DNA from 4 places in the Bacillus sp. NP247 genome. Region 4 is predicted to be linked to each of the others. Evidence: riboswitches for the same ligand, from Rfam matches in the RefSeq annotation. Region 4 holds a riboswitch; each other region holds the start of a gene.
The links. Region 4 has a riboswitch for S-adenosylmethionine ahead of KPL75_RS27265 (ECF-type riboflavin transporter substrate-binding protein). Riboswitches for the same ligand answer to the same signal wherever they lie in the genome.
Positions count from the first base shown of each region.

Region 1 (8,251 bases), 2.2 Mb from region 4:
TATAAGAAGGGAAATATTAACATTAAATAAAATAATATATTCATCTACAAATAAAAGGGGTGAATACTATGCAACCTTCTGCTCCACCTCATCTAGAATCTACAGAAACTATCTTTTCAAGCGCTATTACAAAACTTGTTGTTTTTATTTGTTGGCTAGCCATTCTAGCTGACGGATATGATTTAGGTATTTACGGCGCCGTTCTGCCAAAGCTTTTAGAAGACAACAGCTGGGCACTATCACCAGCTCAAGCTGGAACAATTGCTAGCTATGCTCTATTTGGGATGTTTATTGGCGCTATTCTAGTCGGAACCATTACAGATTTAATTGGACGAAAGTGGACACTTATATGCTGTTTAGCTCTTTTTTCTATCACAATGGGCTTAGCTGCAATTGCTCCTTCTCCTGAATTATTTGGACTATCTCGATTTATCGGAGGAATCGGATTAGGCGGTGTTATCCCAACGGCTTCAGCACTTACTGTTGAATATTCACAAAAAAAACGGCAATCTTTTATTTATGCTCTTATGTTTACCGGCTATCCTTTAGGTATCGTGTTAGGTGCTATTTTATCCATGTTTATGTTAGAAGATTTCGGATGGAGAATTATGTTTGGCATCGGAATGATTCCGCTACTCCTCATTCCTTTCATTATTCGTTATTTACCTGAGTCCATTCAATTTTTATTATCGCGGAATCGACAAGAAGAAGTGAACAAAATTCTTGATCGCTTTCAAATTGAATTCCATGTAAACGATGAAATTCCTGGAACACCATCTAATATACAAAAGAAAAATGGATTTCTTACGTTATTCTCAAAAGAATACATAAAAGCAACGCTACTTTTTTGGATCACTTATATAATGGGAATGTTTTTAATATACGGTTTAAATACTTGGTTACCACAGATGATGCGCCAAGCAGGATATCCTCTTGGATCTAGTTTATCATTTCTACTTATGCTAAATATTACTGCAGCTATCGGCGCATTATTTGCTGGGGCGATTGCCGACCGTATAGGAGCAAAAATTGTTATTAGCATCTCCTATCTTATGGCAGCCATATGTATTGGACTGTTAACAATTCAACCATCTGTTACAATCATTTATCTTTTAATTGGTCTTGCTGGAATTGGATCAGTCGGTATTACTCAAATATTAAATGCTTATGTAACACAATACTTCCCATCACATATACGAGCTACCTCCTTAGGATGGGGACTTGGACTTGGCCGAGTTGGGGCGATTGCTGGTCCTATTCTTGTCGGTATTATTATGACAATGCAATATGACTTAGTATGGAATTTTTACTTATTCTCTTCTGCAGGTCTTATCGCAGCTATATCTGTTTTCTTTATTCCTACAAAATAAAGTGAAACTTTAATCAGTGGAGGTTTTGTTCATCCCCCACTGATTATTAGCCATCACCAATCGGGCGTTTACGGACAGTTGACCTTCCACCTAACTTCTTCGCTCCAGCCGAATCTTGAGGTGGGATTCTTACCGCCCGTTAATGCGGGATAAAAAAGAGCACAAATTTATTTGTGCTCTTTTTCATATACTTCAAACAGCATATTTCGAAATAATGTATTCAAACTCTCAATATCAATCCCTAATCTCTTTTCAATGCCTTTCACGTATTGCTGATAGTAAATAATTTGTTCTTCTAAAAATTGATTTAGCACCTTAATTTTCAATCCAACATCTAATTCAGTACCTGCTTTTTTCTTTATTAATAACTTTTCAATTTCATCTAATACGCTACGCTCTAATATTAATTCTGTAATCAATCGATCAAATTCTACAGGAGGCAAAGTCCCTTTCTCTTCTAACCATTTACAAGCTAAAATAGGGCGTAATACGTAAAAGTACTTTTTCAACTTTACATTCTCACCTTGCAAAAATTCACGATAATTTTTTGAAGCCATATGTAAGTAATGGTATATCGTTGCTTTTGGATCAAAATTCTTTTCGCTCATTTGCTGAAGCTGTTCTGGAAAATTGGAGTTTTTCGAATAAAGAATTGGTGATCGAATCCACTCAAGTAACGCCGGATTTGACTTTGCAAATAGTTGCAATGCCTTTTTAATATCCCAGCCGCTTATATCTAAATCATCACTAATTGGATATTCAATTACATCACGTTTATCATGAATTGATAAATACCATTCTACTGGATGTATATAAACAAACCTAACATCATAATCGCTATCTTTCGATGGAAATCCCCAAGCACGACTCCCTGATTCCACAGCAAATAAGATTTTCACATCATTCTCTTTTTCAATTCGTTCTAACTCCAATTCTATTTTTTCTCTCATTTCATATCCTCCCCATTTTTTGATTATTTCCTTGGAAATTCGACAAATATACTCTTAATTTTACTACATACTAAAATAGCTGTCAGAAAATTTCCAACAGCTTAATAAAATACCCCATTTTTTACTTGTTCTTTTCTGTTACACCGACCGCAATTCGTTCAAACTCTTTTTGAATTCCCTCTTTATATGCATCAACTTTTGAAAAATCCATAGCAGCAATATAAATTCGTTCTAATTTATCACGAACTGATTTTGCTTTCGCTAAGAAAGACATTGCCTCATTCATTTTTGTTTTATATTGAATGGAGACGTCACGGATTTCTGTAGCATACTTCTCATCCGTCCCCGGTGTCACAATAAGGGCATACATATCTATAATTTCATCACCCACGCGACTTGGAAAATATTCATGTGGCGCAGTACTATCAAAAATTGCAAATCCTAATTCTCTTACGATAACCATATCAAGACTATTCGGGTCAAATCCACAATGGTATACTTCCACTTCAAACCCTTTTTCTTCTGCTACCTTAGCTAATTTTTTGAGCATTGTTGATTTCCCAGAACCTGGGCGTCCCTTAATAAAATAGCGATGTGGTAGATCCTCTGTTAAATTAGGAACAAAATCAACTGCTCCTTTCGGTGTAGCTGCTCCTAAGAAACGATGTTTCACAAGCGATTGTTTCCCCTTTTTATCTACAAATAACTTCTGAATCAGCTCATCTGTTAGTTCATTTGCTTTATTAAAATCGATATTATTAATATATATTTTCTCCCACTCATCATGTATAGCTAACGCCTCTTTAAAACATGCGTAAGCAGATTGAAAAGCCTTACTCGCTTCTGATACAAATCGTTCAATTTCTAACTTCTGCTTTCTTAATTTATTCGAGTCCCAGGCAACCCCTAAATTTATATACTCTTCGACAACTCCTGGCATTTTCGGCTCAATAACGTGTGGCGATGTCCCATCGACAATTCCTACATTTAACTTCGGAATAATTACACCGTCAACCGACTTATTGTCAGAAGAACAATGTAAAAATTCAATATTATATCCTTTTCCAGCCCATTCACGCCCAATGGCTTTTATTAAAGAGGACTTCCCTGTTCCTGGACCGCCTTTTAAAATAAACAACCTATCTAGCCCCTTTAAACTCTCTTCATACAAGCTATAAAATCCTCTAGCTGTATTTCCACCAGCAAAATAGTTCAATACATTCCCTGTCACTGCACCCACCCCTTCGCAGCAGTCTACTTACATAAGCTACAATATGCGAGCAACTTTGTTTGGGTGAATACCTATTTTGTATTGCACCGGAAAAGGAAATGAATTACAATTTAAATATCAAAAAATTACAAATTTTAAACTGAATATACCTTTATCAAGAGAGGCAGAGGGACCGACCCTTTGAAGCCCAGCAACCTCAGTTTATAAAAACTGAATAGGTGCTAATTCCTGCAAAATGCTTTGCATTTTGGAAGATAAAGCTTAGCTACTGTATGTAAAGCTCACCTTTCTTGATTATGGAAGATGAGCTTTTTATTATTTTAAAACATATATTGGAGGTATTTAGAATGAAAGTAATTGACCTATCACAAACGTTTGAAAACAATATGTCTCAATTTCCTGGAACACCTAAAATCCAACTAGAAGCAATTACAAGTGTTGAAGAAACAGGATATCAAGTTACAGATTTTCATTCTGTCGTTCATGTTGGCACTCATTGCGATGCCCCTGCACATTTCATCTCTGGTGCAACAACAATTGATAAATTACCTCTCGACCAATTTGTAGGCGAAGCAGTTCTAATCGATGTAACACATGTTCAAGGACGAAAATTACCTAAGGAAGTATTAAATAATACCGACATAAAGGAAGGAGATATTGTTATTTTCCATTCCAATTTATCTAATAAATGGAACACAGAAGCTTATGCGAAAGAAGCATTTTATCTTTCTGAAGAATTAGCTGAAGAACTAGTTAATTTAAAAATAAAATCTATCGGTTTAGATTTCATTTCTCCTGATGAGGTAACGACAGAAACATCACCTATCCATCACATATTGCTAGGGAATAACATTTATTTAATTGAAAACTTAACAAATCTAGATGCCATTAAAACGAAGCGTTTCTTTTTCTCAGCAGCACCTTTAAAAATTAAAAATAGTGATGGTGCTTTCGCAAGAGCATTTGCCGTTATTTTTTAAAATAAGAACTACTTGAGGACAACAAAAAAGCAAAGATCACTTCTGACCTTTGCTTTTATATTTTTTATTTAAGTTAAAAAAGAATTGTTCCACCCTTGGGCGTACCCAAGCTAAATAATCTTTATCTTTCTTCTTTGTACAAGCTATTTCTTCTCCATCTACCATCTCGACAAGTTCCAGCTCTAACAGTTGCCTCGTAAATGCTACCATATTTACTTCTTCTGCTGGATATTCTTCTTTTAATTTATCCTCAATTTCTCCCAATAAAAAACCGTCACGCATCATTGCTAGTGCATCAATCCAAAGTGGCGGCATTTCATATGTCTCTCCTGTAATCGTATCTTTGACAATATAGTTCTTTTGCTCTTTTCGAAATTGAATCGTGTGTAAACATACAGTCGAATTTAATGTTAATTCCATCATACCACCCCTTTCATCATATCTGCATAGAAAAAAGGATGCGCGTGCACCCCTTCTTTTCTTTTCATAACACTACCGAACCGTTACATGAGTAACCAATCTCATGTCGATATTTTCCTCCATTATAAACGAAGTATTTTATAAAAAAAACCCTTCTTGAAACATTTTATAAAATGTTTATATTTACACAAGAAGAACACTTTTCTGAAAAATAATTTCTTCTACTTCACTACACTGTCGGTAAATAAATCTCCACCTCCGTTCCTACACCCATACTACTTTGAATTGTGATACTCCCTTGATGTTCTTTAATAATTTTATATGTAATCATTAAACCAAGTCCTGTACCATTCTCCTTTGTTGTATAAAAAGCCTTTCCAATCTTCTCTAATTTCTCATTCTCTATACCAAATCCTTGATCTTCGACAGAAATACACAAATGTCCTTCCGTTTTTTGGTATGCACGGATATGAATGTCTCCACCTTCTGGCATTGATTCTATTCCGTTTTTTATAATATTTAACAACACCTGTTTTAACTCTTTATCATCGCCGTTTATAACAGGTAAATTTCCATCTACTTGCAAATAGACTTTCACTTTATATTGACTCGCATAACTTTCCATTAACTGCACAACATATAAAAGGATTCCCCCTATATTACACCATTCATAATTTATTGATTTTGGTTTTCCTAATAACATCAATTCGCTAACAAATCCGTTAATTCTCTCAATTTCTTGTAGCATTATTTCATAGCTCATCATATCTTCAGGGTTTTTTTCTTTTTGCATTTGCGTAAATCCCTTCAAAGCCGTTAATGGATTTCGGATTTCATGCGCAATTGTTGTAGACATTGTGCCAATTACAGCTAAATTTTCCGTCTCTTTCATATTGTTCATCATTTCAAACACTGTTCTTACATAAGATTGAAATCGTTTTAACAAAGAATGTGAAATAATGAAATAGAATATACATAAGACAAGCGGAATCACAACTTTTAAATCTTGTAATATCAATGTAAAAAGTACATACTTTCCAATTACACTAAAGGAAACTAAATAAAAATATTTTCTGTTCACGAAAACTGGTGCAAATAAAATTAATAACATTTCTACCATACTACCATGTTCAAAAGCTCTATCCGTTCGCAAATAAATCATTAAATTATTAATAAGATTAATAAACATGTACCCAAATAAAAATAAATATTTTATAGAATATACATAGCCTCTTTTTTGAAGATATATTGAAATAGGAAATAATGCTATTACAAATATATATACACCTATCCCAAGGCTGCCTTTTGGCCAACCTACCGCTGTTCCATTAATGTTCATAGCAGGATATGCAAAATAATATATAGCGTCATATAAAAAGAATATAATATAGAATAATAATATAAATACTTTTAAAGCTTTTCTTTCTTCATAAATCAAGCTCTTGTATTTGTTCATATAAAAACTCCCCTTGATCGATACGAAAAAACATTTCCACCGTTATCTCCTTAAATTATAAATATGAAATTGCTTTCAGGGCAATATGTAACCTTATAATACTAAAAAGGAAGGAGATTTCTCCTTCCTTTTTAGTCACAACTTATATCCATCTTACCCTATCATGTAGCAGTCCATCCGTAAAATCATTATGCCCTATTACAAAATCCTTCATATATAAATTTAAATATTCACCGTACTTACTTTCTGTATTTAATAATAATTCCTCGACATAATAAGTACCTTGTCCAAGGTGATCTAAAAGTAAACTGCACAAACCTGCATAAATTCCACACCCTACTTGGAAGTAAGTTGCATTCGTTTTATATTTATGAAAAACTTGGCTACTATTCATCACGTTATACATATATGTCTCGCTATTTTCATAAACGAGTAGCACACCGACTAAATCTTCCCCTACAATATCATCTTCTGCTGGATTAAATACTTTACGATTCCAATTCCATAAATCTTCTACTTTATCTAAGTTCTGTCTAATTAAGTTTGTTGTATACTCATTGATCCGATAAAGAAAACCCACTTCCATATTAAAAGATTTTCCCAAAATTAAAACTTCTTCATGCGGCATTAAGCAACCATAAAATTCTTTTTTACCTAACTTTACTTTATACTCGGAAGCATATACATCCTCATAAAAGTAAAGTGGACGATGATGACTCATATACATAGGATAACTCCATATCGCTTCATCAAGAAAACGCTCTACTGCCCATGATGCATAAAGTGTATGAGGTTTTATTAGCCCTTTATCACCCAAAAATGAATTATCATGTTCTACAATATAACATGCTCTTGGTTTTTCATTTGGACGTTCTTTCATAAGCTCAACAACCATCCATTGAACAACACCTGGATTCATACCTGAGCCTATGATTGCTCTTGTATTTGTAAATGTTTCTTTCTCCTTCTCAAACCTCGTATACCTTTCCGTAAGCTGAAAACCAAGTAAACTATCGTCTTGATCTACCGCCTCATTTTCCAAAGCCGAATTAATATAACAAATACCAAGGTCATTACAACAACTCAGTCCCCTAATCGTATCTGCACCTGAAACATCAATAACAACCTTCGTTCTTTTTTCTTTTAAATGTTGTTTAAATTTGACTACATCTTGGAGGTTTATTTCATATAAAAAAAATTGCTCTTTCAAATTTGGAAACAACTCATCATAATAACTTTTATCTTTTTGTTTTATATCCACCAAATGGAAGTCCACATTCTTTATAACTTCATAAATTGGATCTTTTTCATTTACTATCGCTTGATTCAAAATTGCTAACACTGCTTTTGCTGCTCCACCAGCACTGCCAAGCAACGTAATCGAAAACGAATTTGGAAACTGCTCCACAAATAAAACCCCTTTAATAAATTAGTTGAGCAGCACTTCCTCAAAAAATGAATTGAATGCACCAAAAAATAGCTCGTACATCTTTTTTATAATTTGGTACAAGTTTACCTCGTTATAAGTAAAAACAGTAACATACTTATATATTCAATTCACTTTCCCCCTCATATCCAAATAACGGTAAACAAATAGGCTCGACCTTTTCTTCCGCATATATAAAAGAAAAAGCCAGCCCTTTTAACTAACCTACGGACAATGGACCGATTTCACATGTTGAATATTCACATACATTTTTGCGTCACGGGCTTTTAATATTTCAATATGCCCTTCATCAATTTTCGCCATCTTTCCGATTTTGTTAGATTCTTCACCTAAATCAAACACCATAATTTTCCCAGACATTTTAATAAGCTGTTCTTCGAACGTTCTAGCTAAAGTA
Region 1 covers NZ_CP076653.1:3,064,884-3,073,134, reverse strand. Annotated here, with positions in the region: gene KPL75_RS16175 (MFS transporter) at 69-1,370, shown strand; gene KPL75_RS16170 (nucleotidyltransferase domain-containing protein) at 1,538-2,320, opposite strand; gene KPL75_RS16165 (PRK06851 family protein) at 2,442-3,551, opposite strand; SAM riboswitch class I at 3,700-3,812, shown strand; gene KPL75_RS16160 (cyclase family protein) at 3,899-4,531, shown strand; gene KPL75_RS16155 (hypothetical protein) at 4,568-4,951, opposite strand; gene KPL75_RS16150 (ATP-binding protein) at 5,181-6,407, opposite strand; gene KPL75_RS16145 (S-adenosylmethionine decarboxylase related protein) at 6,550-7,815, opposite strand; gene KPL75_RS16140 (LSm family protein) at 8,059-8,251, opposite strand, start outside.
Region 1: it holds a riboswitch for S-adenosylmethionine, as region 4 does, so the genes downstream of both, KPL75_RS16160 (cyclase family protein) here and KPL75_RS27265 (ECF-type riboflavin transporter substrate-binding protein) in region 4, are expected to answer to the same signal.

Region 2 (8,251 bases), 420 kb from region 4:
TATCGATTTCTATTACGCCTGTTCTAGCGCTAACTTTTAAAACATTTAATAGATTCTCAGGTGTCTTGATTTCCACTCCATATTCAAATTTAGATTGTGTTAAGTTGTCATCTTCTAATTCGAATTCTTTTTTTACATTAATAATTTCTCCATTTGTATGTGCTAAAGCAATTTCACGAACTTGTTTTTCTGTGTAGTTGTCATTCTTTTTTGCATAATTGTAACCCATACCATAATATCCACCAACAATAGCGATACCAATTACTAAAGTAGAAATTATACTTATAATTATTTTCTTTTTATGTTTTAACATTTTCATCCACTCCTTAATGATTAATCATCTATTCCAAATCTTGCTTCAAGTGCATTTTCTGCGTGCTCTAATTGATCTTCAAGTATATCTTGTTCTCTTTCTTGTATTTGATATTGTTCAACAGTTATCGTTCCAGCGTGATAACCTGCTTCTAGCTGATCATCAGATAGATCTATCTTGTCATCTAATTGGTCAATTTCTTTTTTTGCTACTAAGTACGTATTTAAGTTATCTTCTTTTGCTCCAACTGGTTTCGTGTTATTTGCCTTTTCTACAATAGATGTGACTTCGTTTTTGAAATCTTGTGTTTGCTTAGTATCATTCATAGCAGGCCCTGTTTTGTGTGGTTCTTTTTGTAGTTGAGCAACTTCTTTTTGTAATTTATCATTTTCCACTTTCAGTTGTTGTATTTCTGTATCGTTATCAGTTTGAGTAGAACAAGCTGTTAAGAATAAACAAGACATTGCTCCAATTATTATCCAGTTTCTCATCATGTTTTCCTCCCTTTAATTGAGCGCCTTATCCTTGTCTTTATATTACTGAATAAACATTAAAGGAAGATTAATGTACAAAAAAATAAAATGATATAATTAAATAGTTTCTAATCTTTCTTTAATGTTTTGGAATTATAGTGATACATATAAATAAGAAGAAAAGGAGAATGTTAATGCGAGTGCTTATTGTCGAAGATGAACAAGACTTACAAAATATATTGGTAAAACGATTAAATGCAGAATATTATAGTGTCGATGGATGTGGGAGTGGAGAAGATGCCTTGGATTATATAAGCATGGCTACCTACGATTTGATTGTGCTTGACATTATGATTCCCGGAATAGATGGTTTACAAGTATTACAAAGATTACGCGCGGACAATAATACAACTCCTGTCTTGCTTCTTACAGCTAAAGATACAATTGATGATCGCGTAAAAGGACTCGACTTAGGTGCGGACGATTATTTAGTAAAGCCGTTTGCTTTTGATGAATTATTAGCAAGAATTCGAGTGTTGATGCGAAGAAAAAAAGGAAACACATCTAATGTGTTTGAAATTGCGGACCTAGTGGTGGATTGCAATATGCATAAAGTAACAAGGGGAGATCGAGTTATCAATCTTTCCAGTAAAGAATTTGCTATTTTAGAATATATGATTCGTAATAAAGAAGTTGTGTTGACACGAGATAAAATTGAGCAACATGTGTGGAATTACGACTATGAAGGTGGATCGAATATTATTGATGTTTACGTCCGATACCTTCGTAAAAAAATTGATAGCCAGTTTGAAACGAAGTTAATTCATACGGTACGAGGCACTGGTTACGTATTGCGAGTAGAATCATGAAAAGACTATCAATAAAAATGAGAGTAACCCTGTGGTATACGGGGTTAGTTGTAATTATTATGGCACTCGTGTTAGCTTTTATTTTAACTTCTTCAGATAAAGTTGTGCTTTTTAATATGAAAAATCAATTGAAGAGCACAGTAAAAGAAAGTATTGAAGATATCGAATATAAGCATGGGCAGTTAAAGATTGACGAAGATTTTGAAACTTTGGAAGATGGAGTAAATATCCTCATTTATAGTAAGCAAGGTGAGCTGCTGGCAGGAAAAACAGGCTTTAATAAAAAGGTATCGCTTAAATCAGATGAAATACAAACCATTAAAGACGGTAATAAAGAATGGATAGTATATGATTTTCTCTATCATGTAGGCGGCGATGAGCAAGTCTGGGTTCGTGGAATAATGACCATGAATCAATTATCATCAACTATGAATACGATTATATGGGTAACACTCATCACATTTCCATTACTTATTCTCATTGCGGCAGTGGGAGGCTATTTTATTACGAAAAGAGCGTTTCGACCTGTGAAACAAATGAGCGATTCAGCGAGTGAAATTGGTGATGGTAAAGACCTTTCGAAGAGAATTAATTTACAAGGTTCATCGAAAGACGAAATGTATCATTTAGCACAAACCTTTGACAAAATGTTTGAGCGGTTGGAGACATCATTTGAAAGTGAAAAACAATTTACATCTGACGCATCTCATGAATTAAGAACACCAACATCTGTTATTATTTCGCAATGCGAATACGCCTTATCGCAGAGGCATAATCCGAAAGAAATGGAAGAATCGTTAGAAGTAATTTTAAGGCAATCGAGTAAAATGTCCTCGTTAATCTCACAACTCTTATTATTAGCACGAGTTGACCAAGGAAAGCATGATACTTTTCAATTTGAATGTATCAATATGAGTGAATTAACGGAAATCGTTGTAGAAGAGCTTTTATTAATGGTTCAAGAAGCTTCGATTGATATAACAACAAATATAGAGGAAGACCTGTTTATTAAAGCAGATCAAACATTGATGATGCGTTTATTAATGAATTTACTAACGAATGCGATTGCTTATAGCAAAGCGGATGGCATTGTGAATATGCAACTGTTCCGTGATGAAACCAACATAATAGGTAAAGTCTCCGATAAGGGCATAGGCATCAGCGAGCAACATATTGCGAAAATATGGGAACGCTTCTATCGAGTTGATGCAGCACGAACATCTTCAAACATTGGAAACACAGGTTTAGGATTGTCGATGGTAAAATGGATTGTCGAACTACACGGAGGAGAAATTACCGTTGAAAGTGAATTAGGGGAAGGTAGTACTTTTACATTTAAACTACCAATTGAAAAACGAACATAATGTATGATCGGTCTGTAGCTTCAGAATAAAGATTGATTAGAAAACTCTCTTCAATCCTTATTTAAAAGTAAATACAAAAACTCCATTTTGAAAAAGAGTGATCAAAATGGAGTTATTCTTTTTAGCTATATATAAGATTTTTATAAAAAAATTGATTACATAAACAGGGCTCACCACATCGCATCAAGCTAAGGGGCTAAGAGGGTGTATGTGAGTGTGATTGTTTGAGATTTTTACCACTACACTAAAGATATGCATAACAAATAAATCGATCAAAATCCCGATCCTTTTCTATCTCTCCGTCTCAAAAAACTCAATCCACTCTCCATCAGGACCAGCGAAGAATATGTAACGTGTTCCATCTGGTAATGTCTCGATTTCTTCTCCTAGTAAAAATGTTACTTCGTGTTTTCTTAGTCTTTCAATTTCATCTTCTAATGAATCTACCTTAAAGCAAATGTGATGTACTTTTCCTTCTGCTGGAAGGGAAGAGTTGTAGCCTTCAATTAATTCGAGTATCGTTTCCTTCGATTCTTCTACACCTAAAAAAGCGAGTTTTAAGTTTGGGTTAGGGTGTCCCATACGTTTAATAAGCTGTAAACCGACTACTTCTTCGTAAAATGAAATAGATGTCTCTAAGTTTGCAACCATAAGTCCTACGTGTTCAATTCTTCTAACTGGCATGTGTACTCCTTCTTTCTGAAAATTATATATAAAATAATATTGAATATTGAGAAAATAAGCAAGATAAAAACCTTACAAATTTTAGCGTGTTATATGGTATAGTGAGAAAGTATGTTTGGGGAGAAGGAAGGAGATTATACTATGAATACACCTACTCAAACTCCTTCATTATCGGAAGCGATGAAAGAGTGGCACTATGCATTAGCATATGAAATTAAACATTGGAAAACGATAGGTGGTAGTAAAATTTCTATCATTAACGGTCGTTTTTTATATACAGATTATGAAAATACAGTGTATGTATTTCAGCTTATTTCGGAAGTAAGCTTACCTGAAGGTTCACCAATTCGAATTGAGTTCGATGGTGAGGAAGCGACAGGGGAAGTATTATCTGTACACGGATTAGAAATAGAGCTGAAGTTAAATGATTATATACAAGGCGAAATACGAGAAGCGGTTTTATATAGTGAACCGTGGCAACTTTTAGAGCAACTACAAGAGAGATTGAAAGAAGCGCGTAAAGATAAGCTGAAACGTAATCGTATAAAGCGTCTTGTTGATGGGACGAGTAGTCCGAAGCATATTGAGAAGATGAAAAATACGAAAAATGAATTAGCGTATCGCTCGTTTTATAATCCGACAACGTACGTATGGGGACCGCCTGGCACAGGGAAGTCTTACAATTTATCGCGTATTATTTCTGCTCATTATCAAAAAGGGAAATCGGTACTTGTATTAGCTCATAGTAATGCGGCAGTGGACGTATTAATGAGTGAAGTAACGAAGCAAATTGAAAAGAAAAAGAAATGGACGCCTGGCGAAATTGTTCGTTACGGTTATAGTCAACATGAACATATACGAAATCATGAAACGTTACTTGCATCGAAGTTAGTAGAAACGACGAACGGATCATGGGGTGAGGAAAGACTCTACTTAGAAGAAACACGCCAAGATCTTCGTGAAAAAATTCTATCGTATAAGGCGACGTCTTCTGATAAGAAGCGTATGCAAGAAATAGAAGGTGAACTTCGAAAGCAAAAAGCGAAAATTAAAGAAGTAGAAAAAGAATATATTGAAAATGCGAAAGTAATTGGTGCGACTTTATCAAAATGTGCAATTGATGCGCTTATTTATGAGCGTACATTTGATTTAGTTGTCGTAGATGAAGTAAGTATGGCATATGTTCCTCAAATTGCATTAGCTGCTTCTCTTGGGAAACGTATCGTCGTTTGTGGTGACTTTTTACAATTGCCTCCTATTGCGATGGCGAACCATGAACTCGTTCGAAAATGGCTCGGCGAAGATATGTTTTATCATGCCGGAATTGTTGATTCTGTAAATAAATCAGAAGCACATCCCAACCTTTTTATGTTGCAGGAACAAAGGCGTATGCATGCGGACATATCGAAGTTTACAAACTCATTTATTTATAAAAATAGAGTATACGATCATCCATCTGTTTCAGAGCGTAAAGAACTTGCACAGTTGCAGCCGTTCGCAAATGAGGCGAGTGTTTTATTTGATACGAGCTCAATGGGAGCTTTTTCGTTAAAAGATGCTGCTTCGGGTTCTCGTTTTAATATTATGTCTGGTTTAGTAGCGATGCAAATGATGTTAATCGGACTGCTAGACGGTGTGCAATCTATCGGTGTGGTTACGCCTTATAGGGCACAGTCACGCTTTTTATCGACGTGTATTAGAGAAATGTTGCAGAAAACGAAATATCAACACATACCAGTATTAGCGGCAACAGTTCATAAGTTTCAAGGTTCTGAAAGAGATATGATGATCTTTGATACAGTTGATAGTTATCCGCAAGAACGACCTGGTGTGTTATTCTTTGACCATAAAAACCATCGTCTCGTCAATGTAGCAGTAACGAGAGCGAGAGGGAAGTTCATTCAATTATCGGATTGCCATTATATGCGTAAAAATCTTTCGAGAAAACAAGCGTTATCACAATTAACAGCTCATATAGAACGTCACGGAGATGTGTATGATCGCACGACATCAAGACAATTATGGGAGAGAAAAATATCGAAACGATTACGCTGGTTTATGGAAATGAATCTTGAAGAAACGAAAGGGCTATTAAAAGATATTTTAGCCGCAAAACGAAAAATCATTATTTCACTTCCAAGTACGAAGCAAGTAGATAAACGAGTATGGCAAGCGTTAATGCGTACAAATGCGCAAATAACGGTTTATAGTGATGGACCAGTTCCATTAAAAAACGTAAAGTTACAAAGACAAAATAAAGCATTCCCATTTGTATTAATTGATGATGAAATCTTTTGGGCAGGGGCACCGCTCACATCTCAAATGATGTTTGAAGGTAGTACGGAATTTCCATATATATGTGCAAGACTGCAAGCACCTGAGACAATTGGTGTATTAAAAGGATTTTTAGATATTCGGTAAATTCGGATAGGAATTCCTTGACTTTTAGTTGAAATGAACTTAGAATGAAAATAATTTAATATAATTTTATGAAAATTCTTATCACGAGAGGTTGAGGGACTGGCCCTATGACACCTCGGCAGCGGATTCTGTATGAATACTGTGCCAATTCCAGCAAGCGTACGACTTGAAAGATAAGAAAGAAGCTCATTTTTGAATGTATATTTCAAAGCCTCTTTCTATCTTTTAGAAAGAGGCTTTTTTACGTGAAAATAAGAGGAGGAAGAAAAAATGGGAGCGACAGGGATAACGTCACAAAGAAAAACAATTGAAGAGAGTATAGAAAGAAATAAGGAAAAGTACATACAAACAAGTCACGACATTCATGCGAATCCGGAGATTGGTAATCAAGAATTTTATGCATCAAGAACGTTAAGCTTATTACTAGGTAGTGCAGGATTTCAGTTACAGCACAATATAGCAGGTCATGAAACAGGTTTTATCGCACGGAAAAGTTCAGGAAAAAAAGGACCAGTTATCGCATTTTTAGCTGAGTATGATGCTTTACCAGGACTCGGTCATGCGTGTGGTCACAATTTAATTGGCACAATTAGCGTTGCGGCAGCAATCGCATTATCAGAAACGCTTGAAGAAATTGGGGGAGAAGTTGTCGTATTCGGGACGCCAGCAGAGGAAGGCGGACAAAATGGTAGCGCAAAATCGAGTTATGTAAAAGCTGGTTTATTTAAAAACATTGATGCGGCGCTTATGATTCATCCGAGCGGAAAAACAGCGGCGACGAGTCCTTCACTAGCAGTCGATCCACTTGATTTTCATTTTTACGGAAAAACAGCTCACGCCGCGGCTTCACCAGAAGAAGGGATTAACGCATTAGATGCGGTAATTCAGCTCTATAACGGTATTAACGCACTTCGCCAACAACTTCCGTCAGATGTGAGAATTCATGGTGTCATTACTGAGGGCGGAAAAGCACCTAATATTATTCCTGACTATGCAGCAGCAAGGTTTTTCATCCGCGCAGCAACGAGAAAAAGATGTGCAGAAGTAACAGAAAAAGTAAGAAACATCGCACAAGGTGCTGCATTAGCAACAGGCACGAAAGTGAAAATTCATCAATTCCAAAATGAAATCGATGAATTGCTCGTAACAAAAACATATAACGACATCGTAGCGGAAGAACTAGAGTTATTAGGTGAAGATGTAAACCGTAAAGAAAGAGTAGGAATCGGGTCAACAGACGCAGGAAACGTAAGCCAAGTCGTACCGACAATTCATCCGTACATTAAAATCGGCCCAGATGACTTAATCGCACATACGAATGAATTTAGAGAAGCAGCTCGTTCAGAACTAGGAGACAAAGCGTTAATTACATCGGCAAAAGCATTAGCGAATACAGCGTATCGATTAATTACGGAAGAAGGGCTGTTAGAGGGGGTGAAGGAGGAATTTAGGGAGGCGCAGAGGAATCAGGGATAGGGAAGAAGGAGAATTATACCCGGTATTTTTTAGTAGGAAATTGAATGGAAAAAGAACCAGCCTATGGCTGGTTTTATTATATTATAAAAGAATTTTCCGCATAAACTTGATATCTGCTACTCCTCTACTTTAGTACCCTCTTACTAGAACGACAATTTCTCCTCAAATTCACTCTTTAAAACAATTAAAGGAGACGATAATCCAAATTGCATTAAAGAGTCTAAAAATGCAGCGAGAGAATCCATCGAATCGCTCATGACCTTCATCATATAATTAAACTCCCCGCTAATTCGATATAAATCTGTTACTTCAGGAGCAGCATTACAAAATTGGATAAAATCAGAGCATTGGCTTGTTTTGAACATAATGAATGCTTGGATGTTTTTATTAATTTTGGAAGGTTCAAATTTCGTTCGGTAAGCCGCTATAACCCCTTGATCTTCAAGCTTGTTAATTCGTTCTTTTACAGCAGGCTGCGTCATTGATATAATTCGTCCTATTTCTGAAACAGAGATTCTCGCATTTTTATATAGCAAGTTCATAATTTTATGATCGATTTCATCCAGTTTTACTGCGTTTTGCATTGTGTAGCCTCCTCATTGTGTTTTCTAAAGTAAATCACAAATTATAACTATAATATCATAAGTGAAC
Region 2 covers NZ_CP076653.1:407,545-415,795, reverse strand. Annotated here, with positions in the region: gene KPL75_RS02255 (PepSY domain-containing protein) at 1-313, opposite strand, end outside; gene KPL75_RS02250 (hypothetical protein) at 334-804, opposite strand; gene KPL75_RS02245 (response regulator transcription factor) at 981-1,655, shown strand; gene KPL75_RS02240 (sensor histidine kinase) at 1,652-3,019, shown strand; gene KPL75_RS02235 (VOC family protein) at 3,311-3,703, opposite strand; gene KPL75_RS02230 (AAA domain-containing protein) at 3,815-6,124, shown strand; SAM riboswitch class I at 6,200-6,304, shown strand; gene KPL75_RS02225 (M20 family metallopeptidase) at 6,395-7,600, shown strand; gene KPL75_RS02220 (Lrp/AsnC family transcriptional regulator) at 7,744-8,184, opposite strand.
Region 2: it holds a riboswitch for S-adenosylmethionine, as region 4 does, so the genes downstream of both, KPL75_RS02225 (M20 family metallopeptidase) here and KPL75_RS27265 (ECF-type riboflavin transporter substrate-binding protein) in region 4, are expected to answer to the same signal.

Region 3 (8,251 bases), 1.8 Mb from region 4:
AAACGACGATAAGCATGATAATGACAGGGACTGGAATTCCTAACAAGGAACCTTGACCGATAAATAAAAAGGATGGAATAAAATGTCCTTTGGCACCAGACATTCCTTCATAAATAGAAGATCCTTTTGAAAATGTTAAGTGTAGTCCATTAACGATATACATGATACTTAATGTAGCTAGTAAATCTGGTAGTTTAATTCGGATAACGAGTAAGGCATTTAATAATCCAACTAATAGCCCGCAAAGAATAGGAATAAGGAGTGTGACTAATAGCTCTTGTCGATATAAAACGAGACAGGAAGCAGCTGCAATTGTTGCTAAACTAGCGGTAGAGCCGACTGATAAATCAAATCCATCTACAATTAATGTAAAGGTAACACCAATTGCAAGTAACGTTACGATAGAAATGGAACGTAAAATATCACTAATATTGTTGTATGTTAAAAAAGAATCGTTGACGATAGAGAAGAAAATTGTAACACCTATAATGATAGCAATCGTACTAAATTGATAAAAAAGATGAGTAGGTAAATATAGTTTCTTAGTTTTCGTTTTATGAACGAGATTCAATGGAATAGCTCCCTTCAGATAAATGTAAAAGATGCTCAGGAGATAGATCGTTTGGCAAGTATTCACCTACAAATTCACCGTTTGTCAGTATAAGAATGCGATCGGCGATATGCAGCGCTTCATCTTGTTCTCCTGTGAAATAAATTACGGAACTTCCGTTTTCTGTAATGTTGCGAATGAATTGAAAAATGTCTTGTTTTGCAGCTATGTCCACCCCTTTAGTTGGCTCGTCTAAAAGAAATAGATTCGGTTTGAATCCATCCCACTTTGCAATGGAGACTTTTTGCTGGTTTCCACCGCTAAGTGAATGAATAAAGGCTTTTGGGTCATCGGGTGAAATGCTGAAAGAAGAAATTGCCGTAGTAGCATTATTTAATTCGGTTTGTTTTCGTCTCCAACCTGATTGGTGTAAATTTGTGTGACCTATAATATCTTCCGAAAGAAATACGCCTTGTTTTCTTCTTTCTTCTGGTACAAGTGCGATTTTCGCTTTAATCGCATCTCGCGGTGTTTTAATCGTAATATTTTGGCCGTCTATTTTTGCATGATAAGTGTGACGTGCACCAAATAAAGTTTCAGCAATTGTTGTTTTGCCACTGCCAATTAATCCGTATATCACAACAGTTTCACCTTTCCATATGGTGAGAGAAAGGGGAGGATGGTCTTTGTGTAAGGGAAGTTCTTGTACTTTAAATAATTCTTCGTTCCCTCGTTTTGGTGCTGTATTAATAGGAAGTGTAAGTTGTTTTCCAGTCATCGCTTCCACAATTTGTTGATCTGTAACCTGTGTAATAGCTTCAGAAAGTGCAACTTTACCGTTATGTAATACCGTTACATCATCCGCGAAATTTCGAATCTCTGATAAACGATGAGAAATTAAGATGATGCCAATTCCTTTTGATGTTAAATCTTTTAATAGTTTCCCGAAACTTTCAACTTCTTTAGGTCCAAGAGAAGAAGTAGGCTCATCTAATAAAAGATAATTTGTATTGTTGGATAAAGCTCTTGCGATAAGAAGTAATTGTTTTTCATGTAATGAGCAGTTGGAAACATCTTCAGAAACATTTAAATCAGCCTGTACAGTTTGCAAATGTTGTTTAGCGAGTGAGACTAATTTTGACTTTGAAAATAGTACTTTATTTTGCATTGCTAAATGATCGATAAGTACATTTTCTAATACAGATAATCCCGGAATAAGTCCGTGATCTACTTCTTGTGTTACAAAAGAAATACCGTGCTTTTTTGCATCGCGTGGTGAAGTAAAGGAAACAGATTGATTATCAATTTTTATATCGCCAGCAACTGGTTGAAATTCACCAGTTGCTATTTTCAGTAGAGTACTTTTCCCAGCACCGTTCATTCCTAGTAGGGCATGAACTTTTCCTTTTTGAATATGGATAGAAACATCTTCTAGAACAGGTGTAGCGACATGATAAGAATGTGTAATGTTTTGAAGAGAGAATGTCATCATTTTTTCTCCTTCTCTAATTTTTTCATCCAAGGAGAATACACATCTTTCGAGTCTCCCCAACTGTTTATATGTTTTGATAATTGATCCATTGTTATATTTTCTTTTGGTAAACTATTTTTCTTTACTAAATAAGGTTCTAGTGAATAAATATCTGGTGTTTGTTCACCGGCAATTTTTTTGTATAAGAATCGTACTTGAACTTTACCTACTTCCGCTGGATCAGTTGCAGCCGTAGCAGACCAAGGTGAGTTTTCTTTTTGCATAAGTTGTAAATCTTCATTACTTAAATCAATGCTGTATACTTTTATATCTGTACGACCAGCTTGTTCAAGTGCTTTAACAGCTCCTTTAGCAAACTCATCCCATGAAGCGAAAATAGCTTGTAACTCTCCTTTTTTCGGATATTTTTTTAGTAAAGCTTCTACTTGTGTTTGTGTATCAAGCGGTGTGTTATTGCTAGCAGTACCGAATCGCGCAACTTCTTTTATATTTGGATAACGTTTATAAAAAGCATCAATGATAACGTTGCGACGTTCCATTGGAGCAAATCCACCAACCCATACAACTGCGATATTTCCTTGTCCATTCAAATCTTCCGCTAACGTTTTTAATGATTTCCATGAAAGGCTATAGTCATCTTGATCAATAATCGTTACACCTGGTAAGCGTAGATCGTTATCAAATGCGACTACGGGAATGTTCGCCTGTAACGCTTTTTCGACTCCAGGTTTTAGCGCTTCAGATCGGCCATGATCAATTAAAATGCCATCCACTTTTGAATTAATAGCAGTATCTAAATTTGCAGCCATTTTTGCTAAATCGTTATCAGAATTGTAGACTTGTACACTGCCGCCAAATAGCTCGACTTGTTTTTTGACGCCCTCAATATATTGAGAGGAAAAAGTTCCGATAGACATTTGCATAATTAATGCGATTTTTAATGGCTTCTTTACTTGGGTTGGAACTTCTGTTTGTAAGTGATTTTCTACTGTTGTAGTTACTTTTTTCACAGTTTGTTGCTTTTGTGAAGAGATAGCATCTTGTTCATTTGTACAAGATGTTAATGTAAGTAAGAGAAAAATAAGTACGATGGAACATAATTTTTTCATAAAAAAATCCCTCCTAAACTAAGAAGAGAGGGGAGGGAGTGAAAATAAAAAACGCCTTTTCAAATAGAAAAGACGTCTTATCATATTACTCTTATCTTTCAACACAACGTGTTGTAAGAATTAGCACCGTGCCCATAAATGGGTCGGTTGCCGGGCTTCGTAGGGCTCATCCCTCCACCTGCTCTTGATAAGACATCGAATATTTAACTATTTCGAATTATTCCATGATTCTGTACGGTTGTCAAATGTTTTTTGAAAATAAAAAACCCCTCATAAAGAGGGATTTTAATGTGGTAAGAAAACTAATTGATAAGCGAACAAGATTCCGAATAAATACACAAGTGGGTGAACAGCACGGAATTGTCCTTTTGCCACTTTCATAAGTGGGTATGAAATAAATCCAAGTGCGATACCTGTTGAGATACTTGATGTAAGTGGCATGCTTAAGATTACTAAAAATGCTGGGAATGCTTCATCGAATGTATCCCAATCGATGTGGCGAACTGAGCCCATCATAAGACTACCAACGATAATTAATGATGGTGCTGTAATAGCTGAAACGCCAGAAACAGCGCTCACTAAAGGTCCGAAGAATGCTGCTAATGCAAATAGAACAGCTACTGTCACAGTTGTTAAACCAGTACGACCACCAGCTGCAACACCTGCAGATGATTCAATGTAAGCTGTTGATGGTGTTGTTCCGAACATAGCTCCAATTGTTGCTGAGAATGAGTCAGATAGAAGAGCTCGTCCTGCTTTTGGAAGTTTTCCGTCTTTCATAAATCCGCCTTGTTGTGCTACACCAAGTAATGTTCCTGTTGTATCAAATAGTGTAACGAGGAAGAATGAGAACACAACACCGTATAATCCGTAATTAATTACATCAGAAACAGCAGTAATTGGATTTGAAACGATAATTCCTTCTGGTAATCCAGGCATTGACGTAACGCCATTTGAGAATGTTAATTGACCTGTGAAGTAAGCAATAATACCAGTTAATAACATTCCGATAAATAATGCCCCGTTTACATTTAAAGACATAAGGATAATTGTAATTCCGAGGCCAGCTAATGCTAGTAGAACTGGAGCAGAGTGAAGATCGCCAAGCCCAACTAAGTTTGCATCATTTTTTGTAACAATTCCTGTTAAGCGCAAACCGATAAAAGCAATAAAAAGACCAATACCAGCAGTAAGTGCATGTTTTAAGTTTTCAGGAATTACTTCCATTAATTTCGTACGGAAAGATGTGAATGATAACAAAATTAAAATCATACCTGCTACGAATACAGCAGAGAATGCAATCGCGAAAGTCATGCCTTCATGAGCTTTTACAACAGAGTAAGAGAAGTAAGCATTTAATCCCATACCTGGTGCAATTGCGATTGGTAGATTAGTAAAGATCGCCATAAATAATGTTCCGACAACAGCTGCAATGATTGTCGCTGTAAATGCTTGTTCAAACGGAACACCTGCATCCCCAAGGATGACAGGGTTTACGACAATGATATATGCCATTGTTAAAAAGGTAATAATACCTGCCATAATTTCAGTTTTAATAGAAGTTTTATGTTTTGAAAGGTTAAACATATAAACATCCTTTCTTTTTACGAATAATTTTCACAACAGTTATATATAATATTCGTTTTTTAACTATTTTGCAATAGTTTTGCATAAAAACTTTAGAACAATTCATATTTTATGTCTTAAATTCGAATATTAAACGTAAAAATGAGCGTGAATTGCGGTTTTTTAATGTGTAAGTAGTTTTTAATATTGTGCACATTATAAGGGGAAAGGAGTTGAAGGAAGTTATGCCGCAGCAAAAAAACTTTTTAACGATGCCAGCGCAACATCAAAATAAACAGCCTGGTATTGAATCGTTAATGAATCCTCGTCCAAAGTTTGAAGATCCTAATTATAAAGGAAGCGAAAAGTTAAAAGGAAAGAATGTATTAATTACAGGGGGAGATAGTGGAATTGGGAGAGCTGTGTCCATCGCTTTTGCAAAAGAGGGAGCAAATATTGCGATTGCTTATTTAGATGAGGACGAAGATGCAAATGAGACGAAAAAACTTGTTGAGAAAGAAGGCGTGAAGTGTGTATTGCTGCCGGGTGATTTAAGTAATGAGCAACATTGTAAAGATATTGTGGAAGAGACCGCTGGGCAGCTAGGTAGTTTAAATATTTTAGTGAATAACGTCGCACAGCAATATCCGCAGCAAGGATTAGAATATATTACAGCGGAACAGTTAGAAAAAACGTTTCGTATTAATATTTTTTCTTATTTTCACGTTGCGAAAGCAGCACTCTCTTATTTAAAGAAAGGTGATGTAATTATAAACACGGCATCTATCGTTGCGTATGAAGGAAATGAAACGTTGATCGATTATTCTGCAACGAAAGGAGCAATTGTCGCTTTTACAAGATCGCTATCTCAGTCTTTAGTACAAAAAGGAATTCGTGTAAATGGTGTTGCACCAGGCCCAATTTGGACACCGCTTATTCCATCCAGTTTTGATGAGAAAAAAGTATCACAGTTTGGGAGCAATGTTCCTATGCAAAGACCTGGTCAGCCGTATGAATTAGCGCCTGCATATGTATATTTGGCGTCTAGTGATTCGGCATATGTGACAGGGCAAATGATGCATGTAAATGGTGGAGTAATTGTGAATGGATAGTTTTCATTTATAAGAGCAAAGTAAAGCTAATTACATTTATCCCGCTATTTGCGGGCAGTAAGACTCCTACCTCAAAATTCAGCGAATGCAAGGAAGTTAGATGGGAGATAGCTGCCCGTAAATGCCCGATTGGTGAAGGCTAATACTCAGTGGGGATGGACAACTCCCCCCACCGAGTAAAGTTTCACTTTATTATGATGTTAGTGCTAGGGAGGATTTAGATGAAGAAAGTATGGTGTATCGTAATCCTATTTTTCTGCCTGCCAGCTAGCGTTTTTGCTAATACAGATCATTTAATATTAGTTAACCTTACGACGAATCAGCTTTCTTTTTTTGAAGAGGGAAACTATACTAGAACATTTCCGATAACGACAGGAAGAGATAGCACTCCGACGCCTGAAGGGAATTTTTGTATTATAAATAAATATAAAAATAAAGAATACCATCGTAAAAAAATACCTGGGGGTGCACCGAATAATCCTCTCGGTACGAGATGGCTAGGTCTGGATAAAAAGGAATATGCCATTCACGGGACAAATCGTGAAGGAACGATTGGAAGTCGGGAATCAAATGGTTGTATTCGCATGCACGATCGAGACATACAATGGTTATATGACCGGGTACAATTACAGACAAAAGTAATTATTTCTCGTTTTCATACGAGTCCCGAATACGAAGCTCATAAGCTTGGGTATCGTGTTGTGAGCTGGAATGGTCGTAAAGTAGAAGAAGAACAAATTGGAATGCTTATGTTAGTAGATCGTGTAAATATATATTGGCAAGAACCAAATGGACAATTAACGAAAGTAAAAACGGTATTGCCAAATGAAAAATACGCAGTGTACTCCAAACGAAAAGATGGAACCTATTATATAGGAAACAATTTGTATATTGTAGAGGAAACGGGAGAAAAAATTCGTTATGAGCAATTATCTTATTCGATTTTGAGTAATATATATAAGCGGAAATATAATATTCCATAATAGCTACCGTGTATAGGCGGTAGCTTATTTGTGATGAAGTTTAGTTGTTTTTATTGATTTCATACCAATCGCGTGCCTACAAATAGTGAGATGAGAAAATTGAAACAGCAACTATTATGTTTTGGTGAATATAATACAGTACAGATTGGGAGGCGGTCACAGTATGAAAAGTGAATTTGCATTTAAAATTTTCTTAGTAACGACCTGTTTATTTATCGTGTATTTGTATGCGTTTCTCGTCTTTTCTTTTTATGTTCCATATGTTGATTTAATATTGTTCGTCGGATTTATTTGGGCATTTGTTAAAGCGAGGGAAGGGGAGAAGAGTATATACCGACGTATTACTTTGTGCGGGACGGTCCTTCTCGTTATTTTGTATTTTTTTATAATGCATGATTTTTGGAGGGGAATATAAAAAAAGCATACGACCAATCGTATGCTTTTACGTTTAATATTTCGGTTTAAATGTATGACAACACGTTTCTACACTCGTTGTTACAGAACTTTCAAGCGTCTCGTTTGTTAAAGTAGCGCTTGTATACGAACTGTTTTCAATTTGACCTGATTCTTGTGCATCAGGTTGAACAACGATTGCACTTGCTTGACAAAAGTTACCTTGTCCCCAAAATGAGCAATTGGAAACAGAGCATTTTACTTCTGGCATAAAAACCCCCTCCTTATACATTAGTGTGGGATTTTACGCCCATTTCATGTGTAGAAGGAGTTTCCTTTTCTCATTATTGCTTCGTTTGCTCAAGCCATTCTTTTAATTTGTCTTTCGATTGTTCGCCGCTAATACGGCTCACTTCTTTACCATCTTTAAAATGAATGATTGTTGGAGTTCCTTTAATTTTATATTCATCCCAAGGAGCATCTAATTTTTCAATATCCATAACTTTCATATCGACATTCAAGTCTTTAGCCATTGGTACTACGATAGGAGATAATTTTTGGCAATGAACGCAAGATGTTTGATAAAAGTATACTGTTTGTTCTTTTTTCTCTTTTAAATTCTTTTGGAGATCTGAAAGAGAAATTTTATTTGTGTAGTAGTCAGGGCCATCTGGTTGACTAGTAGCATTATCAATTTTTTGGCTCGTTGAAGCACTTTTTTCTTCCATTTGTGTTACAGCGAAAATTGCTGCAAACAAAGCGATAATAATACCACCAAATATAAGCATTTTTTTCATTCTTTCATCTCCTTATTTGTTTTTAATTACAATAAAGCTGCAAATAGCGATTGTGATAAAGCCGATAAGAGCTAAAAACGGGATTGTCACAAAGCCGAACCAGTTTATGTATTCTCCCGTACAAGGTACGCGTCCGCAAGCTGCTCCTGCAGCTGATAGTGCTGAAACTTTTTGAATTGCATAATGATATAAAGAAATACAAGCACCAATACTTGCAATTGGTAAGGAATAACTTGCAATACGATAATC
Region 3 covers NZ_CP076653.1:3,443,032-3,451,282, forward strand. Annotated here, with positions in the region: gene KPL75_RS17995 (ABC transporter permease) at 1-571, opposite strand, end outside; gene KPL75_RS18000 (sugar ABC transporter ATP-binding protein) at 555-2,042, opposite strand; gene KPL75_RS18005 (sugar ABC transporter substrate-binding protein) at 2,039-3,151, opposite strand; SAM riboswitch class I at 3,240-3,345, opposite strand; gene KPL75_RS18010 (NCS2 family permease) at 3,437-4,738, opposite strand; gene KPL75_RS18015 (SDR family oxidoreductase) at 4,963-5,829, shown strand; gene KPL75_RS18020 (L,D-transpeptidase) at 6,051-6,812, shown strand; gene KPL75_RS18025 (hypothetical protein) at 6,976-7,227, shown strand; gene KPL75_RS18030 (DUF1540 domain-containing protein) at 7,261-7,476, opposite strand; gene KPL75_RS18035 (thioredoxin family protein) at 7,550-8,002, opposite strand; gene KPL75_RS18040 (disulfide formation protein C) at 8,015-8,251, opposite strand, start outside.
Region 3: it holds a riboswitch for S-adenosylmethionine, as region 4 does, so the genes downstream of both, KPL75_RS18005 (sugar ABC transporter substrate-binding protein) here and KPL75_RS27265 (ECF-type riboflavin transporter substrate-binding protein) in region 4, are expected to answer to the same signal.

Region 4 (8,251 bases):
TTAAAATATACGAAACGTCTCTAGCATTTATATGGACTAGAGACGTTTTTACATACGAATAGATTAGAAATGAGGTATATATGAAGCAATTGATTCTAAAAGATTGGAGAAAAATATGTAGCTATATTTTAATAATAATAGGAATTATTATTATTAATAAGTCATTTTTATTTTGTATGGTAGAAGGAATTTCGATGCAACCTACTTTGAATGAAAATAATCGCATACTAGTTAATAAGGCTAGTGTCTATTTTTCTTCTTTTCATCATGGTGATGTTGTAATAATAAAAAAAGAAGACGAGCCTACATACTACGTGAAACGAATTATTGGATTACCAGGGGATAACATACAATTAAGAAACGATGTGGTATATATTAACGGTAAAAAGCGAGATGAGTTGTATATACAGTTAGATATGTCACAAGTATCAAATCGTTTTTCAAACTTTAGAGAAATGAAAGTTCCCTCGCATAAATTATTTGTATTAGGTGATAATCGAAATCATAGTAAAGATAGTAGGAATACACTTGGACTTATCAATGAGTCACATGTAATAGGTAAAGTGAAAATGGTATATTATCCATTTGATCAAATAAAATGGTTAAAATAATTCTATTAGATATGCACGTTTTATAAAATAATTCATATATTGATAGCATAGGACAAGCAGAAAAGCTTATCCTAACCTCACAGAACACTCCTTATCACAGTTAGGCATCTACTTATGTAGATGCCTTTTCCGATGACTGATAATTATTTATCAACCTAAAGTAGTAAGCATATTGGGACTATTAGAGGAAGATTGCTTGTAATAATAACAGTACGATTAATAAGAACATTGAATTGTAAGGAGTGAGAAATACGTGTTGAATATTTTAATAGTTAATTTTCCTGCAGAGGGACATGTAAATCCTACATTAAGTTTAGTAAAGGCCTTTACTGAAAGAGGTGATAACGTACACTATATTACAACGGAAAACTTTAAGGAAAGGCTTGAAGTTTTGGGAGCTATTGTACATACTCATCCGGATTTATTAAAGGAGATTTCTATTGATAATGAAACTTCATATGGATTAAAATCTTTCTTTCATGTACATGTTCAAACTTCTTTATACATATTAGAAATTACGAAACAATTATGTAAAAGCATTAATTTTGATTTCGTAGTTTATGATATATTTGGTGCTGGAGAGTTAGTAAAGGAATACTTGCAGGTTCCAGGCATAGTTTCCTCTCCTATATTTTTAATTCCACCAGTATTATTGGAAACCTTGCCTTTTCATCCAAATGCAGAAATACAATTCCAACCCGATGAACTCTCTGAAAAGTTACTGTATCAAATGGAACATGAATTTGGAGTAAAGCCCAAAAATAATCTTCAATTTATGCATAATAAGGGAGATATTAGTCTCGTGTATACAAGTCGTTATTTTCAACCTAATAGCGATTCGTTCGGAGAAAACAATGTTTTTATTGGACCGAGTATTATAAAGCGCAAAACAAATGCAAAGTTTCCACTTGAATTGCTTTCAAAAAAGAAAGTTATTTATATTTCAATGGGAACACTTCTTGAAGGGCTCGAACCATTTTTTAATACTTGTATTGATGCTTTTTCAAATTTCGAAGGGATTGTAGTAATGGCGATCGGTGATAGAAATGATATTTCAAAAATTAAGCAAGCGCCAGACAACTTTATTATAGCCCCTTACGTACCTCAATCAGAAATATTAAGTGAAGCAGATGTTTTTATTACACATGGTGGAATGAATAGTGTGCACGATGCAATCCATTATAATGTCCCATTTGTGATAATACCGCATGATAAAGATCAACCTATGATAGCGCAAAGATTAACTGAGCTTGAGGCAGCACATAGATTATTGAAAGAGCATGTTAATGTGCAAACTTTAAAAAAGGCGGTAACAGACGTTCTTTCAAATAAAAAGTATAAACATGGCATTCAAAAACTGAATGAAAGTTTTTTAGAGTGTGGTGGTTCCAAAAGAGCCATTGCAGTTATTGATGCTCTTTTAAATAAATAGTTCGGACAATATAAAAGCATAGAGGCTCTACCTGTATGCTTTTATATTATTATCCAGCAAATTGTACAGCAGTATTCGCATGTAAATAAGCAGTATCAAAAACAGGAACAGTAAGGTCATTTTGGGAAATAAGCAATGGTATTTCAGTACAGCCTAGTAATATACCTTCCGCACCGTTTTGAATTAATGAATTGGTAATTTGTATTAGTTTCTCTCTTGAAGTTTCTGAAATAATGCCTCTACTTAATTCGTTTAATATGACGTGATGGATAAAAGTTCTTTCTTCGTCATTTGGGATAATTGTCTCAATGTTATATTTTGCTAGTCGTGATGTATAGAAATCTTGTTCCATCGTTTGTTTTGTTCCTAATAGTCCGATACGTTTTATATTCTGTTCTACCATTTCTTTAGCACTTACATCACCGATATGAAGAAGTGGGATTGATATTGCTTGTTCTACTTCCTCAGCAAATAGATGTACCGTATTAGAACACATTAGTAAACATTCAGCTCCTGAGTTTTCTACCTTTTTTGCTACCGTGACTAATTCATTTTTCACTTCTTCATATTGATGGTTTTGCAATAATGTAGTTACCTCCCCAAAGTCCATACTATATAAAACAAGCTTCGCATTTTGATCATATTTAGAGAGAGTAAGTGTATTAATGTGTTTATAGTACAACGATGTTGATTCCCAACTTAGTCCGCCAATTAAGCCAATTACTTTCATCATGCATTCCTCCCATAACAATTTTGAATTTATTATTTCACAATTCCGATAAGAATACAATGATTTAAATGAACTATTTATTGAAAAATAAAAATAGTAAGAAAAGTATTGAAATTATTTATTGTTAGTGCCATAATACAAATTACAAATACATACTTATCCAGAGAGGTAGAGGGAACGGCCCTATGAAGCCTCAGCAACCCCTATGTAAATGCATAGGAAGGTGCTAATTCCGCAGAGGACATTTATATGTCTTTTGAAAGATAAGAGGATTCTTGTACGTGAAAGAAAATGACCTCTTAATTTAAGGGGTCATTTTTTGTTGTATAGAAAGGAAGTGTCGATGCATAATTCATTTTCAAAATAAATATAGAGTATTAAAAGCGGGATAATAGGAGAGGAGAATTGTAATGAACAAATTAACGACAAAACTAGTAGTAGCAATCGGAATTGGAGCAGCTTTATACGGGGTATTAGGGCTTTGGGGATTTTCTATCGCACCGAATACCTTTATTAAACCAGCATTGGCTATTTTAACAGTTTTTGGTGCGTTATTCGGGCCAGTAGCAGGACTTTTAATAGGACTAATCGGTCATACAGTTACAGATACGATTGCTGGTTGGGGTATTTGGTGGGGATGGGTTATTAGTTCGGGGATTATCGGATTTTCAATGGGTCTCATACAAAAAAGAACTGGTTTTAGTGTGAAAAATGGAACGTTTAATAACCGTGATATTTCTTATTTTGCAATTGCGGGGTTATTAGGTATTGTAATTGCTATTATATTTGCAGGGGCATTCGATGTTATTGTGATGGGAGAACCGTTTGACAAAATCGTTATACAAGTACTAGGCGCAACAATTGCAGACGTTATCGTATTTTTAGTTCTTGGCTTACCAATCACGATCGGTCTAGCGAAATCAAATAAGAAACATACACATTTAAAAATTGAAAAGTAGGGATGAATACATGCAACCAATTATTTCTTTTGAACAATTTACCTTTCAATATAGGCATGCCACGCAGCCTACTTTAAAAGATATTACATTTCAAATATATCCTGGGGAAAAGGTACTAATAGCTGGAAGAAGTGGTTCAGGTAAGTCAACATTAGCTCATTGTATTAATGGGCTAATCCCATTTTCTTACGAAGGGATTAGTACTGGTAATATTTTAATAGCTGGAAAGGATCCGAGAGAGGGAAGTATTTTTGAACAGAGTAAACATGTAGGAACAATATTACAAGATCAAGATTCACAATTTATTGGTCTTACAGTCGAAGAAGATGTAGCATTTTCATTAGAAAACGAATGTGTAAATCAAAATGAAATGAAAAAAATTGTTAATGATTCTTTAAAAAAAGTAAATATGCAGGACTTTCATACACAAAGTCCTCATGAATTATCAGGAGGTCAAAAACAGACAGTCTCTCTTGCAGGTCTGCTAACGACAAATGCAGATATATTATTGTTTGATGAACCGTTAGCTAACTTAGATCCAGCAAGTAGTTTGAATACTATAGAACTCATTAAAGATATTCATGAGAAATATAATAAAACAATTGTAATTATTGAACATCGAATAGAAGAAATTTTAAACCTTGATTTAGACAAAATTATTTTAATCGATGAAGGAGAAATTGTTGCGATGGGTTCACCGAATAAAATATTAGCATCTAATATATTACCAAATATCGGACTAAGAGAACCTATTTATATAGAAGCTCTAAAGAAATTAAATTTTGACAGTAATAATGTTGGGGTATTTCCAATTGAAAATCTACGTAATGCAGGCGTTCATAACCTATTAAAGAACTGGATGCGGAAGCAAGTGTCATCTAAAAACACGTATATTAAAAAAGCCTTATGCAAGATAGAAAATTTATCATTTACATACAATAACAAACATACAGCCTTAGAAGATATCAACCTTTCAATAGGAGAGGGAGAGATAGTAGCGTTATTGGGTCATAATGGAGCAGGGAAATCGACATTAGCTCATACCCTTATAGGAATAAATAAAACAAAGAATGGGAGAATAACATTCGATGGAGAAAATATAAATTCTTGGTCTATTCGTAAACGCGGGGAAGTTATTTCTTACGTTATGCAAAACCCAAATCAAATGATTACACAGCCCACTGTTTTAGAAGAAGTTTCATTTTCATTAAAATTAAAAAAAGTTTCTAAAGATGAGATTGAGAGTAGAGTCAAAAAAGCTTTAAGAATTTGTGGATTATACCCATTTCGTAACTGGCCAATTCAGGCATTAAGCTACGGACAAAAAAAGAGGCTTACTATTGCATCTGTACTTATAACAAACCCGAAACTTATTATATTAGATGAGCCGACAGCTGGACAAGATTATTACCATTACAAACAGTTTATGTCCTCTATTAGAAAACTGGCTGAAAAAGGCATATCCTTTATTCTTATCACACACGATATGAATCTTGCTTTAGAATACGCAGATCGAGCGGTAGTTCTGCATGAAGGGAAAATCATTGCGGACAATACTGTATCCACTGTATTAGGGGATCAAGGAACGTTACAAAGAGCTAATCTACGGGAGATTTCATTAATAAAACTAGCCAAATTAAGCGGAATTCCAACTCCAGAAAAGTTTGTGAAACTTTATATTGAGGCTAATAGGAGGGAGGAATATGCATAATACGTATTTTCATCGTATGGATGGTGCAATTAAATTATCTTTATTTATATTTTGTATGACACTTACTTTTTTATTTTTTGATTTTCGTATATTGCTAATTTTATTTATTATTGGATGTGTCGGCCTCTTAATTGCAAAAATTCAATTGCGTAAAATTATAGTTATTTTCAGCGTTATATTTACATTTAGTTTATTAAATTCCGTTATGATTCTTTTCATTACGCCCACCTATGGATCGGAATTAACGGGAACGTATACCTCTTTTTTTCGTATAGGTTATGCAACAATTACATATGAAACATTATTTTATGCCGCTACACTTTCATTGAAATATTTTACGTTATTACCATTTACACTTCTTTTTATTTATACAACTCATCCAAGTGAATTTGTAAGCAGCTTAAATAAATTTGCTGTTCCTTATAAAATTACATATGCAATAAATATTGCACTGCGTTATATACCAAGTATTCAATCCGAATATATTATCATTAGACACGCACAGGAAGCAAGAGGCGTACCTTTTGAAAAAGGAGAAGCGAGTTTGTGGATTCGTATGAAAAACCGTGTTTTAATTTTTTGGCCACTTATTATTCATTCATTAGAAAGGATTGATACTGTTTCAAATGCAATGGATTTAAGAGGGTTTGGAAAAAAAGATAAACGAACGTGGTACTATGCAAAGGACGCACAAAAGGAGGATTATATCACACTTTTTGTTGGTATTATCATTTTGGTTATTGCAGTTTACTTAAAGCTGAATGTATTCCAAAGTTTCTGGTACCCATTTTAAAGCACTCTCAATAGAGTGCTTTTACTAATTTTATGAAGACATGCTCAAAAAAGGGAGATACACATACTGTATAATACGAACCAGTTAAAATGATCAACTACCTATTAGTTTTCAAACCAAAAGGAGGAGAAAATATGAGTTTCGGCGGTTCTTGTGGTTTTGGTGGAGGTTTCGCATTATTAGTTGTGTTATTTATTTTATTAATTATTGTTGGATGTAGCTGTTGGAGCTAAGGGTACTAATTTCTAATTAGTCTCTACTAAATGTAAACTAAAAAAACATAGCAGATACTTTTTGTGTCGAAATAAATGAAAAAGGAGCTTAATAGCTCCTTTTTCATTTATTATACGAAATCTCCTCATTATTGCATTTAGGTAAAGTGATAGTTAAGGTAGTTCCTTTATTTATAACACTTTGGATTTTCAATGTGCCACGCATCGTTTCGATAATTTTTACAGCAACCATTGTTCCCAAGCCAGTACCTTTCGTTTTTGTACTAAAATATGGTTCGCCAAATCGATTAATTTGCTCTTGAGACATTCCAATTCCACTATCTTGAATTCGTATTATGACTTTATTATTACTAACAGATGCAGAAATAATTAGATTACCGCCACTTGGCATTGCTTCTATACTGTTTTTTATTAAATTTAAAAAACATTGATGAAAGTGCTGTGTATTACCGATAATTATTCCCTCAGAGAACTCTTGTGTAATATTAATATTATTCATATTACATAAAGGCACCATCATTTTTATAACTCGATGTAACTCGTGCTCCACTGAAATACGATCTAGTTTTTCTGAAGCGGGTTTGGCAAAAGTTAAGTAATCATCAATAATTGCCTGTGCACGATTTAATTCTTCAAGTATATGTTCAATATATTCATCTCTGGATTGTTGAGTTATATTGGGTGTTTTTAAAAGTTGTGTAAATCCTTTTACAACCGTCAAGGGGTTCCGTACTTCATGTGAAATACTTGCAGCGAGTTGGCTGACAATCTCCATTTTTTCAACTTTTATTAATTTTGAGCGCATGCATATTGCATCTTTTAAAACTTCATTAAAATAGACCATAAATAATATTAAAAAAGTTGGTAATAGAATGAAATAAATAATGTACAAATTATTCACTTCAAAATCCGATAGAGTTAAAACAATTACTGTTGTAAAAACTGCAAGGAAAAAAGTTAAAAATATGGATGAAGTTACTTTCATTTTTCTATTGTATGTATTAAATTTTGATGATGCGAATGCTGTAATTATTAACATCGTTCCATACACAATGAGTGTTAACAGGCTAAAACCATAAAACATAAAACGTGTTATTAATAAAATCATGAGTAATGCAATACCGACAGGAAATCCACCATAAAGTGTACCAATTAAAAAGGGGATTTGTCTTAAATCGTGAATACAATTTTCATCCATATAGATGGGGTACCGCATACATAAAATTAGTGGTATGCTCGTACAAAGAATGATAAGCAGTTTCTTGTATTTCTTCCTAAAGTATCCACTATCATAAATAAAATAAAAAACAAATATACTACTTAAAATATATAGAAGATTATTTAAAACATTTTGATTAATGTAAACAAAGTTCATAATACATGCCCCGTTATTCTGAATTTCAATCCCATATGTATTATACATTATAAAAGTACAAGTTTTACATACACATTTTATAATGTATGTAGTTTTTATAGCTTTTCAGCGTTATAGACTTTTAACCATGCATTATTAAACTCGTCCATTGACGCATAGCGCTCACTACGATTTTCATTTACAGCACGGTATGCTACTTCATATAAGCCTTCACTAGCTTCCCATTTCATAAAGGAATGATCTTGCCCGCCACCTAATAGTGCGAAAGCCATAGCCCCCATATTAAATACATTAGTTTTCCCGTCTATTATAGCATTAAGTTGAAACTCTTCAGGTGACATAAAACGAGATGATCCCCACAGTCGCCCCATCTTATTTACATACGGTTTGTTACTGTATAAATCAAT
Region 4 covers NZ_CP076653.1:5,265,797-5,274,047, reverse strand. Annotated here, with positions in the region: gene KPL75_RS27285 (peptidoglycan D,D-transpeptidase FtsI family protein) at 1-4, shown strand, start outside; gene lepB (signal peptidase I) at 81-611, shown strand; gene KPL75_RS27275 (macrolide family glycosyltransferase) at 865-2,043, shown strand; gene KPL75_RS27270 (aspartate/glutamate racemase family protein) at 2,093-2,776, opposite strand; SAM riboswitch class I at 2,927-3,043, shown strand; gene KPL75_RS27265 (ECF-type riboflavin transporter substrate-binding protein) at 3,184-3,732, shown strand; gene KPL75_RS27260 (ABC transporter ATP-binding protein) at 3,743-5,443, shown strand; gene KPL75_RS27255 (energy-coupling factor transporter transmembrane component T family protein) at 5,436-6,236, shown strand; gene KPL75_RS27250 (YjcZ family sporulation protein) at 6,371-6,469, shown strand; gene KPL75_RS27245 (sensor histidine kinase) at 6,573-7,892, opposite strand; gene KPL75_RS27240 (protein kinase family protein) at 7,940-8,251, opposite strand, start outside.